DNA from 2 places in the Actinomadura gamaensis genome. Region 2 is predicted to be linked to the other one. Evidence: predicted binding sites of a transcription regulator. Region 2 holds the regulator's gene; the other holds the start of a gene.
The links. The regulator HspR, encoded in region 2, represses chaperone genes until heat shock. The targets are predictions, from matches to a motif close to ANTTGAGTCNNNNNGACTCAANT.
Positions count from the first base shown of each region.

Region 1: the regulator HspR is predicted to act here: its motif matches at 3,840-3,862, upstream of lon (endopeptidase La).

Region 1 covers NZ_JBHSIT010000010.1:79,531-86,695, reverse strand. The annotation lists gene ACFPCY_RS30640 (HEAT repeat domain-containing protein) at 1-425, shown strand, start outside; gene ACFPCY_RS30635 (HEAT repeat domain-containing protein) at 444-1,520, shown strand; gene ACFPCY_RS30630 (MFS transporter) at 1,465-2,709, opposite strand; gene ACFPCY_RS30625 (helix-turn-helix domain-containing protein) at 2,820-3,800, shown strand; gene lon (endopeptidase La) at 3,904-6,303, shown strand; gene ACFPCY_RS30615 (alpha/beta fold hydrolase) at 6,385-7,134, opposite strand.
Region 2 covers NZ_JBHSIT010000012.1:156,400-163,564, forward strand. The annotation lists gene dnaK (molecular chaperone DnaK) at 1-581, shown strand, start outside; gene grpE (nucleotide exchange factor GrpE) at 578-1,195, shown strand; gene dnaJ (molecular chaperone DnaJ) at 1,487-2,665, shown strand; gene ACFPCY_RS34430 (heat shock protein transcriptional repressor HspR) at 2,673-3,122, shown strand; gene clpB (ATP-dependent chaperone ClpB) at 3,137-5,734, shown strand; gene ACFPCY_RS34440 (MarR family winged helix-turn-helix transcriptional regulator) at 5,815-6,261, opposite strand; gene ACFPCY_RS34445 (TetR/AcrR family transcriptional regulator) at 6,386-7,132, opposite strand.

The sequences.
Region 1 (7,165 bases), on a different contig from region 2:
GCGCGCGGGCACGGGCCCAGGCGCTGCACACGCTGTCCAAGATCGGGGACCGGCGGGCGTGGCCGGCGATCACCCGGCCGCTGCTGACCGACGCCGACGGCGAGGTGGCGCGGAGCGCGTGGCGGGCGGCGGTCGTCCTCGTCCCCGAGGGCGAGGAGGCCGGGCTCGCCGCGGTGCTCGCGACGCAGCTCGGACGGGGCGGGCGTCCGACGCGGCTGAGCCTCAGCAGGGCGCTGATCGCGCTCGGCGAGGCGGCCTTCGCGCCGGTGCTGCGCGCCGCGGAGAAGGACCCCGATCCGCGGGTGCGGCAGCACGCGATCGCGACGGAGCACCTGTGGCGCGACCCGGACGCCGGGTTCGAGTTCGCGATCGAGGAGGCGAAGCGCCTCGTCGCGCTCGGCCCGGCCGCCGGACAGGGGCGGTAGGCGGTGCTGATCGGCGACGTGGCGCGACGGTCCGGGATCAGCGCCCGGATGCTCCGGCACTACGAGAAGCTCGGCCTGGTGCGGCCGATGGGCCGCACCGAGAGCGGCTACCGCGCGTACTCCGACGAGGACATCCGGCGCATCTTCCACATCGAGAGCCTCCGTTCCCTCGGGTTGTCGCTGCGCGAGGTCGGGGCCGCGCTGGACGATCCGGGCTTCACCCCCTCGGAGCTCATCGACGATCTCATCCGCCGGACGCGGGAGCGCATCGCGGCCGAGACGGAACTGCTCACGCGGCTGCGCCGGATCGACGCCGCGGAGCCCGCCGGCTGGGAGGACGTCCTCCGGGTCGTCGCGCTCCTCCAGGCCCTGGGCTCGGAGAGCGCCGGGAGGCGCCAGCACGCGGCCCTCGCCTCGTCCGAGAAGGTGCCTCTCCCGGTCGAGGCGCTGGTCGAGGCGGCGTTGAGCGAGACGGACCCGAACGTCGCCGGAGCCCTCCGCTGGGCTCTGGCGCGGTCGGGCGGGCGGGGGCTGGCCCTGCTGGCGGACGGGCTCGGCTCGCCGTCGGCCGAGGTGCGGGACCGCGCCGTCCGGTGCGTCTCCGAGTTCCCGGACGACGCGGCGACCGCGCTGCTCCACGACGCCCTCGACGATCCCGAGATCGCGATCCGGAGGCGCGCGGCCCTGGCACTCGGCGCGCGCGGCGCGCAGGCCGTGCCCGAAGCGTCCGACGCGATCCCCACGCTCATCGACATGATCGTCGAAGGCGTGGACGACGCCGCCGCAGCCGACGCCCTGACCACACTGGCGACCAGCCCCGCTCCACCGGCAGCCGCCGCGCGAACAACCGATTCCGGGCCGGCGGACGGCATCGCGGCAAGACTGGTCGAGCAGCTCGCCCGCGCCACTCTCGACCCGTCCGCGCGCCGGAGGCTGACGGAGGCGCTCGCGGACATTCCGGGCGACACGACGTCCCGCGCCCTCGCCGACCTGGCCCGCGACGAAGACCGCGCCGTCGCGCTCACCGCGACTTACATCCTCAGGCTCCGCGACGCGCGGCGGCGGAAGGAACGCGACGGCGGTCCCGGCGCGTGAGGGCCGCGTGAGCCTGCCGCCGTGACAGCCACCAGGTGAGGAACGCCGCGAGCGCGGTGAACGCCGCGGCGACGGGCAGCAGGAGGGCGGGGGAGCCGGTGGTGGTGAGGACGACCGCTCCGATGATGCTGGCCGAGAAGTTGCCGAGGTAGCCGGCCGAGGTGTTCAGCGAGGTCACGAGCGACGCGCCCTCCGGCGGGGCGTAGGCCATGATCCGATGCTGCTGCGGCCCGATGACCGAGTACGACACGACACCGCTGAGCGCTTCGGCGATCACCACGGGAACGAAGGCGTCCCGGATCGGAAGCATCATCAGGAAAACCGCGGCGGCGCCCGCGGTGGCGCCGATCACGACGCGGCGCGGGCCGTACCGGTCGGCGAACGAGCCGGCCGTCAGGTTCCCCGCTGTGGCGGCGGCTCCGAACACCAGCAGCAGGAGCGCGAGCCGTGACTGCTCGCCGCCGACGGCCGGCGCGAAGACCGCGCTCATGTACGTGAAGGGAAGGAAGATGCCGACGAACGCCAGCAGCGTGACCACCAGGACGCGGATCACCCGCCCGTCGGTCAGCGGCGCGAGGCGCCGCCGCAGCGTCGCGCCCTGGTCGAGCCTGATGGGCGGCAACAGGACGGCGAGGACGACCGCGACGGCACCGGCCACCGCGGCGACGAACCAGATCGCCTTCTGCCAGCCCCACGCTCCGCCGATGAGCGTGCCGAGCGGAGCGCCCAGCACCAGCGACAGCGTCGCCCCAGCGGTCACCATGGCGATGGCGCTCCCCCTCCGCCGGTCACCGGCGAGGTGCGCGGCCGTGGCCACGGCGCTCGCGACGAACAGCGCGGCACCGGAACCGGCCAGCACCCGGGACGCGAGGACCAGTCCGTAGTCGTGCGCCGACGCGGTCACGGCGTTCCCCGCCGCGAGCAGCGCGACTCCGGCCACGAGGACCCGGCGCCGGGGCCACCTGCCCGTCAACGCGGCGAGGATCGGCCCCATGAGCGCGTAGGCGACGGCGAACACGCTCACCAGCTGCCCGGCTGCGGCGGTGCTGACATGCAGCGTCTCGTGGATCTCGGGAAGGAGGCCCACGACGATGAACCCGTCGGTCCCGACCGCGAACGTTCCGAGCGCCAGTACCAGGGTCCGTGCACGCCAGCGGTCCTCGCCGGAAGTCCTCTCCCTCTCGGTCATCTGATCACGTCCCCCAATCCGATCGACGGGCACCTGTCCGGGGGCCAGCCTGGTGGGAGCGCGGCGTCCTGCCGAGTGTCAGAAAAGACGTCATGAGGTACTTTCCTGCCATGCATGAGGTGGTGGCGCTCGTCCGTCCACGGCAGTCGACCTTCGAGCTCGCCTGCGCGGCCCAGATCTTCGGGATCGAGCGGCCGGAGCTCCCGACGCGGTACGCCTTCGGCGTGTGCACCGAGCACCCCGGCCCGGTCGCGACCCGCGCCGGGTACGACATGCTCGTGACCCGCGGACTGGACGCGCTCGACCGGGCGGACACCGTGGTCGTCCCGGGCTGGCTGCCCACCGGCGAGCCGCCGTCGCCCGCGGTCGTCCGGGCGCTGCGGCGCGCGCACTCCCGCGGAGCGCGGCTGGTCAGCATCTGCTCCGGCGCCTTCGCGCTGGCCCACGCCGGACTGCTGGACGGACGCCGGGCGACCACCCACTGGGCGCTGGCCGACGAACTCGCCGCGCGCTTCCCGCGCATCGAAGTCGACCCGGACGTCCTGTACGTGGACCACGGTGACGTGGCCACCAGCGCCGGCGCCGGGGCCGGCATCGACCTGTGCATCCACCTCGTCCGCAGCGACCACGGCGCCCGGTACGCCGCGCACATCGCCCGGACCATGGTCATGCCGCCCCACCGAGAGGGCGGCCAGTTGCAGTACTCGGCGCCGCCGCACCCCGCGCAGATCGACGGCTCGCTCGCGCCGCTGCTGGAATGGATCACCGAGCGGCTCGGCGAACCGGTGACGATCGAGAGCCTGGCCGCGCACGCGGGCGTCTCGGCGCGCACCCTCGCCCGGCGGTTCGCCGACCAGCTCGGCACGAGTCCGGGGCAGTGGCTGCTCGCCCGGCGGATCGCCACGGCCCGGGACCTGCTGGAGTCGACCGACCTGCCCCTGGACGCCATCGCCCGCCGCGTCGGGCTGTCCTCGGCCACCAACCTCCGCAGGCGCTTCGTCAACGCCCTGGGCGTGACGCCGGGCGCCTACCGCCGGGCGTTCCGAGCCGAGCGGCCGGTGCCGGCGGGAACCGGAGATCCTGATCGCTGAGAGCGAACGTTGCTGAGGAAATTATTTCGGGCTCCGTTTTCTTGAGTGTGGATGACTCAACCCTCCGGGGTTCGGGTTCCCGAGAAGACTTGGAGCTGAGAGCATGAGCGAGACCCTGACGCTGCCGGTGCTGCCCCTGGACGACGGGGCCGTTCTGCCTGGCATGGTCGTCCCCCTCGACCTGTCCGAGGGCGAGGTGCGCGCGGCGGTGGAGGCGGCCCGGGCGGCGGCCCGCGCCAAGAGCCAGGGGCCCGGCATCCGGTCGGCGGTCAAGCCGCGCGTCCTGCTGGTGCCCCGGCTGCACGGCCAGTACGCCGCCGTCGGCACGCTCGGCGTGATCGAGCAGGAGGGCCGGCTGCCCGGCGGCGAGCCCGGCGCGGTCGTGCGGGGCGTCTCCCGCGTCCGCATCGGGACGGGGACGACGGGCCCCGGCGCGGCGCTGTGGGTCGAGGGCCAGGAGGTCGAGATCCCGCCCGCGAACGGCCGCGCCCACGAGCTGGCCAAGGAGTACAAGGGCCTGGTCAGCGCCATCCTGCAGAAGCGCGGCGCGTGGCAGGTCGTGGACGTCGTCCAGCAGATCGAGGACCCGTCCACCCTCGCCGACAACGCCGGCTACGCCCCCTACCTGAGCGACGAGCAGAAGGTCGAGGTGCTGGAGACCGCCGACACCGTCGAGCGGCTGACCCTGGTCATCGGCTGGGCGCGCGACCACCTCGCCGAGCTGGACGTCGCGGAGACCATCCGCAAGGACGTCCAGGAGGGCATGGAGAAGACCCAGCGGGAGTTCCTGCTGCGCCAGCAGCTCGACGCCATCCGCAAGGAGCTCAACGAGCTGAACGGCGACCCCGCGGACGAGGAGGACGACTACCGCGCCCGCATCGAGGCCGCCGACCTCCCCGAGAAGGTCCGCGAGGCCGCGCTCAAGGAGGTCGACAAGCTGGAGCGGTCGTCCGACGCCTCGCCCGAGGGCGGCTGGATCCGCACCTGGCTCGACACCGTCCTCGACATCCCGTGGAACGAGCGCACCGAGGACGCCTACGACATCGCGGGCGCGCGCGAGGTCCTCGACGCCGACCACGCCGGCCTCGACGACGTCAAGGAGCGGATCATCGAGTACCTGGCCGTCCGCAAGCGGCGGTCCGACCGCGGCCTCGGCGTCGTCGGCGGACGGCGCAGCGGCGCGGTGCTGGCGCTCGCCGGTCCTCCCGGGGTCGGCAAGACCTCGCTGGGCGAGTCGGTCGCCAAGGCGATGGGACGCCAGTTCGTGCGCGTGGCGCTCGGCGGCGTCCGGGACGAGGCGGAGATCCGCGGCCACCGGCGCACCTACGTCGGCGCGCTGCCCGGCCGCATCGTCCGCGCGATCCGCGAGGCCGGCTCGATGAACCCGGTCGTCCTGCTGGACGAGATCGACAAGGTCGGCGCCGACTACCGCGGCGACCCGACCGCGGCGCTGCTGGAGGTCCTCGACCCCGAGCAGAACCACACCTTCCGCGACCACTACCTGGAGGTCGAGCTCGACCTGTCGGACGTGCTGTTCCTCGCGACCGCGAACGTCGTGGAGGCCATCCCCGGGCCGCTGCTCGACCGGATGGAGCTCGTCCAGCTCGACGGCTACACCGAGCACGAGAAGGTGACGATCGCCCGCGACCACCTGCTGCCCAAGCAGCTGGAGAAGGCCGGGCTGGAGCCGTCGGAGGTCTCCTTCGACGACGCGGCGCTGCGGAAGCTGGCGTCGGAGTACACCCGCGAGGCGGGCGTCCGGTCCCTGGACCGCGCGATCGCCCGCGTCCTGCGCAAGGTCGCCGCGAACGTCGCGCTGGAGAAGACCGCGCTGCCCCTCACGGTCGGCGAGGCCGAGCTGAAGGACTACCTGGGCCGTCCCCGGTTCACGCCGGAGGCGGAGCTCAGCAGGTCCGAGCGGCGGACGGGCGTGCCCGGCGTCGCGACCGGCCTCGCGGTCACCGGCGCGGGCGGCGACGTCCTCTACATCGAGGCGTCCCTCGCCGACAAGGAGACCGGCGACACCGGCGTCACGCTCACCGGCCAGCTCGGCGACGTGATGAAGGAGTCGGCCCGGATCGCGCTGTCCTACCTGCGCTCGCGCGGCGCGGAGCTGGAACTGCCGGTCGGCGACCTGAAGGACCGCGGCGTGCACGTCCACGTGCCCGCCGGCGCCGTCCCGAAGGACGGGCCGAGCGCCGGGATCACCATGACCACGGCCCTGGCGTCCCTGCTGTCGGGCCGTCCGGTCCGGTCGGACGTCGCGATGACCGGCGAGGTCTCCCTCACCGGACGGGTGCTGCCGATCGGCGGGCTCAAGCAGAAGCTGCTCGCCGCCCACCGCCTCGGCATCACCACCGCGATCGTCCCGAAGCGGAACGAGCCCGACCTCGAGGACGTCCCCGCCGAGGTCCTGAAGGACATGACGGTCTTCGCGGTCAGCGACGTCCGCGAGGTGCTGGACCTGGCCCTCGAACCCGCCACCACCCCGGTCGCCGTCTGACCGTTCCGGCGCAAGGCCGCCCCGCCCCCGCGCGAGGCGGCCTTCGCCGTCTTCCCGGAGCGCGGCCGTCGCCGCGCGGGTCTAGGACAGGAACCGCTCGATCATCGGGACGAGCTCGGGGCGGCGCGTCACCGCCTGGTGCGTGGTGTCCGGGAGGACGGCCAGCCGCGCGTCCGGGATCAGCTCGCGCATCTCGACCGCGTGCTCCAGCGTCACGAAGTCGGTGTCCCCGACGACGATCATCGTGGGGACGGCCACGGCCCGGACCTGGTCGTCCGTCCAGCCCGGGAACGACTGCGCCGCCGCCGAGGTCCTCGCCAGGAGCTCCTCGAACCGCTCGGGACGCGGCGCGACCTTCAGGTACGCCTCGCGCGTCTCCCGGAAGTCGCTCTCGCCCGGCATGCGCTCGGACGTGGCCCAGCGCTCCGGGTCGGTGATGTCGGGATGGACGCCGTCCGGCCGCACCTGCGCGGACGCCACGACCGCCCGGCTCACCCGCTCGGGGTGCGCCATGGCCAGCTGGAGCGCGACGAACCCGCCCAGGCTGAAACCGAACACGGCGGTCCGCTCGACGCCCAGATGGTCGAGCAGCCCGACCACGTCGTCGGCCAGCGCTCCCACCTCGATCGGACGGTCGATGTCGGCCGTGTGCCCGTGTCCCTGCATCTCGGGCGCGATGACCCGATGGTTCTTCGCCAGCTCGGGCAGCATCGACGAGAACGACAGGTCCACCGTGAGCACCCCGCCGTGCAGCAGGACGAGCGGACTTCCCTGGCCGTGCTCCTCGTAGTACATGTCCAGCCCGTTCACAGGGGCGTATCCCGTGGCCATCGCTTACCTCCGGTCGAAGACGTCCGCGCCG
Region 2 (7,165 bases):
GCACCTTCCAGCTGACCGGCCTGCCCCCGGCGCCGCGCGGCGTCCCGCAGATCGAGGTCACCTTCGACATCGACGCGAACGGCATCGTGAACGTCTCCGCGAAGGACCTCGGCACCGGCAAGGAGCAGTCGATGGTCATCACCGGCGGCTCGGCGCTGCCGAAGGACGACATCAACCGCATGATGCAGGAGGCCGAGCAGTACGCCGAGGAGGACCGCAAGCGCAAGGAGGAGGCCGAGGTCCGCAACCAGGCCGACACCCTCGCGTACTCGACCGAGAAGTTCCTCCGCGAGAACGGCGACAAGGTGCCGGACGAGCTGAAGACCGAGGTCGAGGCCGGCGTCGCCGAGGTGAAGAAGGCCCTGGAGGGCACCGACGTCGAGGCCATCAAGACCGCGGCCGACAAGCTCGCCCAGACCAGCCAGAAGATGGGCGCGGCCATGTACGCCCAGAACCCGGAGGGCGCGGCCCAGCCGGGCGGCGAGCAGGCCGGCGGCGCGGGCGCGCAGCAGCCGCAGGACGACGAGGTCGTCGACGCCGAGATCGTGGACGACGACAAGCCGAAGGGTGACGCCAAGTGACCTCACCCCGTGAGGAGCACGACGGCCCGGTGATCCGCGACCGGCGGCGCATCGACCCCGAGACGGGCGAGGTCCGGGACGCCGGGACGGGCGAGCAGCCCGCCCCGGCCCCCGGAGGCGCCGGCGAGGCCGGTGGCGGGGAGGCCGCCGAGTTCGAGAAGCAGCTGGCCGAGCGCACCGCCGACCTGCAGCGGCTCAAGGCCGAGTACGACAACTACCGCAAGCGCGTCGAGCGCGACCGCGTCGCGGTCCGCGAGCAGGCGCTCGCGAGCGTGCTCGCCGAGCTGCTACCGGTGCTGGACGACATCGGCCGGGCGCGCGACCACAACGAGCTGACCGGCGGGTTCAAGTCGGTCGCCGAGGCGCTGGAGGCGGCGACCGGCAAGCTCGGCCTGGAACGCTTCGGCGAGAAGGGCGAGCCCTTCGACCCGACCGTGCACGAGGCGCTGATGCACGCCTACTCGGCCGACGTGACCGAGACCAGCGTCGCGGACGTCCTCCAGCCGGGCTACCGGATCGGCGAGCGCGTCCTGCGCCCCGCGCGGGTCGCGGTCGCCGAGCCGCAGGAGCCCTCCGCCGACGCCGAGCAGGGCGACGACGACCAGGGCGAGTGACACCCCCGCCCGCCGCGGCCCGCACGGCACGGCGAGCAGCCCGTCCGGCCCGGTCGGCGCGCCCGGCGACTCGACCGGCACGGCCGGCGGCTCGGCCGGCACGACCGGCTCGACCGGCACGGCCGGCAGCTTGACCGGCTCGCCCGGTTCGACCGGCGGCCGCGGCGGCCCGGGCGGGCGCACGGCGATCGGCACGACCCGTTCCGGGCCGTCCTCCCACCGCGAACGCGCGGGGCGGACGGCCCGGAACCCCCACCGGCAGACGAAGAAAGACGCGGAAGGCGAGGATCTGTGAGCACCAAGGACTACCTCGAGAAGGACTACTACAAGGTCCTCGGTGTCTCGAAGAACGCCTCGCAGGACGAGATCAAGAAGGCTTACCGCAAGCTCGCCCAGCAGTACCACCCGGACCGCAACAAGGGCGACGCCGACGCCGAGGAGAGGTTCAAGGAGGTCTCCGAGGCGAACAGCGTCCTGGCGGACGAGAAGCGCCGCAAGGAGTACGACCAGGTCCGCTCGATGCCGAGCGGCTTCCGGGGCGCCGGCGGCGGGCAGGGCGGCGGCTTCGGTTTCGACCTGGGAGACCTCTTCGGGCAGGGCGCGCCGGGCGGCGCCGGGCAGGGCGGCGCCGGCGAGCGCATCGGGGACATCTTCGGCGGCCTGTTCAACCGCGGCGGCACGCGCACCGGCGCCGGCACGCGCCGCGCCCGCCGCGGCGCGGACGTCGAGACCGAGGTGACGCTGTCGTTCGGGCGGTCCATGAACGGCGTGACGGTGCCGCTGAAGCTGACCAGCGAGGCGGCCTGCCCCACCTGCCACGGCACCGGCGCGAAGGCGGGCACCACCCCCCGGGTGTGCCCCAACTGCGAGGGCACCGGGCAGGAGACCCGCAACCTCGGCAACTTCGGGTTCAGCGAGCCGTGCCACGTGTGCCACGGCCGCGGCCTGGTCGTGGACGACCCGTGCCAGACCTGCCACGGCAGCGGCCGGGCGACCGGGACCCGCACCATCCAGGCCCGCATCCCGGCGGGCGTCGCCGACGGGCAGAAGATCCGGCTCAAGGGCAAGGGCGCGCCCGGCGAGAACGGCGGCCCGTCCGGCGACCTGTACGTGAACATCAAGGTCAAGCCGCACAAGGTGTTCGGCCGCAGCGGCGACAACCTCACCCTGACCGTCCCCGTGACGTTCCCCGAGGCCGCGCTCGGCGCGGAGATCAAGGTGCCGACGTTCCAGGGGCAGCCGGTCACGCTGCGCATCCCGGAGGGCACGCCCAACGGGCGGACGTTCCGGGTGCGGGGCCGTGGCGCGCCGCGCCGGGACGGCACCAAGGGCGACCTGCTCGTCACGGTGGACGTCCAGGTGCCGAACAAGCTCGACGACCAGACGCGGGCGGCGCTGGAGGCGTTGCGCGCCTCCGGCGCGGGCGACGACCTGCGCAGCGAGGTGCTCCAGCAGGCCAGGGAGGAGTAGGTGCCCCATGGACCCCTTCGGCGATGACACGCCGGTCTACGTGATCTCGGTGGCAGCGCAGCTGTCCGGGCTGCACCCGCAGACCCTGCGCACCTACGACCGGCTGGGCCTGGTGTCGCCCGGCCGCACGCAGGGCCGGGGACGCCGCTACTCCATGCGCGACATCGTGATGCTGCGCGAGATCCAGCGGCTCTCGCAGGACGAGGGCATCAACCTGTCGGGCATCAAGCACATCCTGGAACTGCAGCGGGAGAACGCGCGGCTGAACGACGAGCTCCAGCGCGCGCGGGAGGCCGTGCGGGACCTGGCCAACGAACTCGAATCGACCCGCGCGGTCGCGGCGCGCCTCGCGCAGCAGCGGCGGCACGGTGAATCCGGCGACGCTCCGGGGGGAGACCTGGTGCCGATCCGCGCGACGAGCGTGGTGGTCTGGCACGAGCGGGGCCGGGAGCAGTGAGGGGATAACCGAAGATGGACTACAAGCTCACCCAGAAGTCCCAGGAGGCGGTGTCGCTCGCGGTGCGCCGCGCCGCCGCCGAGGGCAACCCGCAGGTCGAGCCGCAGCACCTGCTCGCGGCGCTGATCCAGCTCACCGACGGTACGGCCGTCCCGCTGCTGGAGGCGGTCGGCGCGGACTGGAAGGCCGTCCGCGCCCGCAACGAGGAGCAGCTCGCGGGACTGCCGAAGGCGGCCGGCTCGACCGTGTCGTCCCCGCAGATGTCCCGGCAGCTGATCGTCGCGGTGAACACCGCCGCGAACCGCGCCCGGCAGCTGGAGGACGAGTACGTCTCCACCGAGCACCTGCTCGTCGGCCTCGCCGCCGACGGCGGGCCCGTCGCCGGGCTGCTGAAGGACGCCGGGGCCACCCCGAACGCGCTGCTGGAGGCGTTCGAGAAGGTGCGCGGGCACGCCCGCGTCACCTCCGAGAACCCCGAGGAGACCTACCAGGCGCTGGAGAAGTACGGCGTCGACCTCACCGCCGCCGCGCGCGAGGGCAAGCTCGACCCGGTGATCGGCCGCGACACCGAGATCCGGCGGGTCGTCCAGGTGCTGTCCCGGCGCACCAAGAACAACCCGGTGCTGATCGGCGAGCCCGGCGTCGGCAAGACCGCCGTCGTGGAGGGCCTCGCCCAGCGGATCGTCGCCGGCGACGTCCCGTCGTCGCTGCGCGACAAGACGCTCGTCGCGCTCGACCTCGGCGCGATGGTCGCGGGCGCGAAGTACCGCGGCGAGTTCGAGGAGCGGCTGAAGGCCGTCCTGAACGAGATCAAGGAGTCGAACGGGCAGGTCGTCACGTTCATCGACGAGCTGCACACGGTCGTCGGCGCGGGCGCGGCCGAGGGCGCGATGGACGCGGGCAACATGCTCAAGCCGATGCTGGCCCGCGGCGAGCTGCGCATGATCGGCGCGACCACGCTGGACGAGTACCGCGAGCACATCGAGAAGGACCCGGCCCTCGAACGCCGGTTCCAGCAGGTGTTCGTGGGCGAGCCGTCCGTCGAGGACACCGTCGCGATCCTGCGCGGGCTCAAGGGCCGCTACGAGGCGCACCACAAGGTGCAGATCAACGACTCGGCCCTGGTCGCCGCGGCGACGCTGTCCGACCGGTACATCACCTCCCGGTTCCTGCCGGACAAGGCGATCGACCTGGTGGACGAGGCGGCGTCCCGGCTGCGCATGGAGATCGACTCCCGGCCGGTCGAGATCGACGAGCTGCAGCGCTCGGTCGACCGGCTGAAGATGGAGGAGATGGCGCTCGCCAAGGAGACCGACGAGGCGTCCAAGCAGCGCCTCGAACGGCTCCGCAAGGACCTTGCCGACAAGCAGGAGCACCTGAACGTCCTGAACTCCCGCTGGGAGAAGGAGAAGGCCGGGCTGAACCGCGTCGGCGAGATCAAGGAGCGCATCGACGCGCTGCGCAGCGAGGCCGAGCGCGCCCAGCGCGACGGCGACTACGAGACCGCGTCCCGGCTCACCTACGCCGAGATCCCGCAGCTCGAGAAGGAGCTCGCGGAGGCCTCCGCGGAGGAGACCGACAGCGCCGACTCCATGGTGAAGGAGGAGGTCGGGCCGGACGACGTCGCCGACGTCGTGGCGTCCTGGACGGGCATCCCCGCCGGGCGCCTCCTGGAGGGCGAGACCGCCAAGCTGCTGCGGATGGAGGACGAGCTCGGCAAGCGGCTCATCGGCCAGCGCACCGCCGTGCAGGCCGTGTCGGACGCCGTCCGCCGCGCCCGCGCGGGCATCGCCGACCCGGACCGCCCGACCGGATCGTTCCTGTTCCTCGGCCCGACCGGCGTCGGCAAGACCGAGCTGGCCAAGGCGCTCGCCGAGTTCCTGTTCGACGACGAGCGCGCCATGACCCGCATCGACATGTCGGAGTACTCCGAGAAGCACGCGGTGGCCCGCCTCGTCGGCGCGCCCCCCGGCTACGTCGGCTACGAGGAGGGCGGCCAGCTCACCGAGGCCGTCCGGCGGCGCCCGTACTCGGTCGTCCTGCTGGACGAGGTGGAGAAGGCGCACCCCGAGGTCTTCGACATCCTGCTCCAGGTGCTCGACGACGGCCGCCTCACCGACGGCCAGGGCCGCACGGTGGACTTCCGGAACACCATCCTGATCCTGACGTCCAACATCGGCTCGCAGTTCCTGGTGGACCCGACGCTCGAACCGGACGCCAAGCGCGAGGCGGTCATGACGGCCGTCCGCACCTCGTTCAAGCCGGAGTTCCTGAACCGGCTGGACGACGTGATCGTGTTCGACGCGCTGTCCACCGACGAGCTCACCCGGATCGTCGATCTCCAGGTGGACCGGCTGGCCCGGCGGCTCGCCGACCGCCGCCTCCACCTCACGGTGACCGAGGCGGCCCGCGAGTGGCTGGCCCTGACCGGCTACGACCCGCTCTACGGCGCCCGCCCGCTCCGCCGCCTCGTCCAGACGGCCATCGGCGACCGCCTCGCCAAGGAGCTCCTGGCCGGCGAGATCCAGGACGGCGACGACGTCCTCGTCGACCTCGACGAGGCCGCCGACTCCCTCACCGTCACCCCGGCCCGCCCCCTGGCCACCGCCTGACCCATCTCACGGGCGGCCCCGCTCTTCGAGCGGGCCGCCCGTGGTGTGCGGCGGGGCGTGTGGTCCGGATGGTGGAGGGGTCAGGCTTCGGGGCGGAGTTCTTCGGTGGCTTCCTGGAAGGCGTCGGCGGCGCGGGCGAAGTAGTCGAACAGCAGGGCCTGCTGCTCGGGCGTGTAGCCCTGGATGATCGCGCCGATCTTCCGCCGGACCGGGGCCAGGGCCTCGTCGAGGCCGGAGGGCTGGGCGACCAGCTCGACGATGACCTTGCGGCGGTCGTCGGCGTCCGGGACGCGCCGCACGTATCCGGCCTGTTCGAGCCGGTCGACCAGGCGGGTCGTGGGCCCGGTCGTCAGCCCGGCCCGGCGTCCCAGCTCGCCGGGCGTCAGGGACCCGTGCAGCTTGAGGATGTTCAGCGCGTACAGATCCGTCGCGCCCAGGTCGACCGCCTTCGCGCTCGCCTGCCCGTGCAGCATCAACGCGCTCATGTACCGCTGGTAGACCGCCGACGGATCCGCACTCCGGCTCAAGCCCGTCCCCTTTCACCACGTCACAAAAGAAAAATCTCCAAGGAAGCTACTTCGCCAGGGAAGTTACCACGTCTCGCCGTGGCCGGCTCGTACGTGCGCGGCAGGGCGCGTGACATGGCGGGGATCAGGGACGGGCGAGGGTGGCTTCCAATCCGTCGAGGAAGCGGGCCAGGCCGTAGTCGAACTCGTCCTGCGGGATCGACTGGGCGGGTTCGGTCGCGGGGTGGGCGTCGCGCTGGGCCGCGTAGAGCCTGGCGAGGCGCGGGTTGTTCGCCATGGCGTAGTCCATGGCGGGACGGATCTGCTCCAGCCACTCCTCCTCGGTCTGTCCGCTGCGCGCCAGGGCCAGGAGCCAGGCGGCCTCGGACACCGTCCAGCCGATGACGTAGGCGAACAGCGCCTTCACGGCGCGGTTGCCCTCCAGCAGCGAGAACCCCGCCTCCTCCATCAAGCCGAGCATCTCCTCGGTCAGGCCGGTGACGTTCGGGCCGAGGTAGGTGGAGCCGACGAGGCCGAGGATGGGCGCGATCCACGGGTGGCGCAGGATCATGTCGCGCATCTCGTGCGCCAGGACTGCGATCGCCCGCCGCCACTCGGCGGGGTCGTCGAGTGACGGGACGCGCAGCTCACCGTAGATCTCGTCCACCACGAGTTCGAGCAGCTGGTCCTTGTTGGCGACGTGCCGGTAGAGGGACGTCGCGCCCGCGTTGAGGGCCTGGCCGAGCTTGCGCATGCTCAGCGCGTCGACGCCCTCGGCGTCCAGCAGCTTGATCGCTTCGGTGACGATCTGCTCCCGGCTCAGTGCCGGGCGCGCGCTCCGGCTTTTTTCCGGACGCGCCCAGACCGAGGGAACGACCTGCTCATCGGCCATCTGCGGCCTCCTTTCGGGATCGCGTCCAGTCTA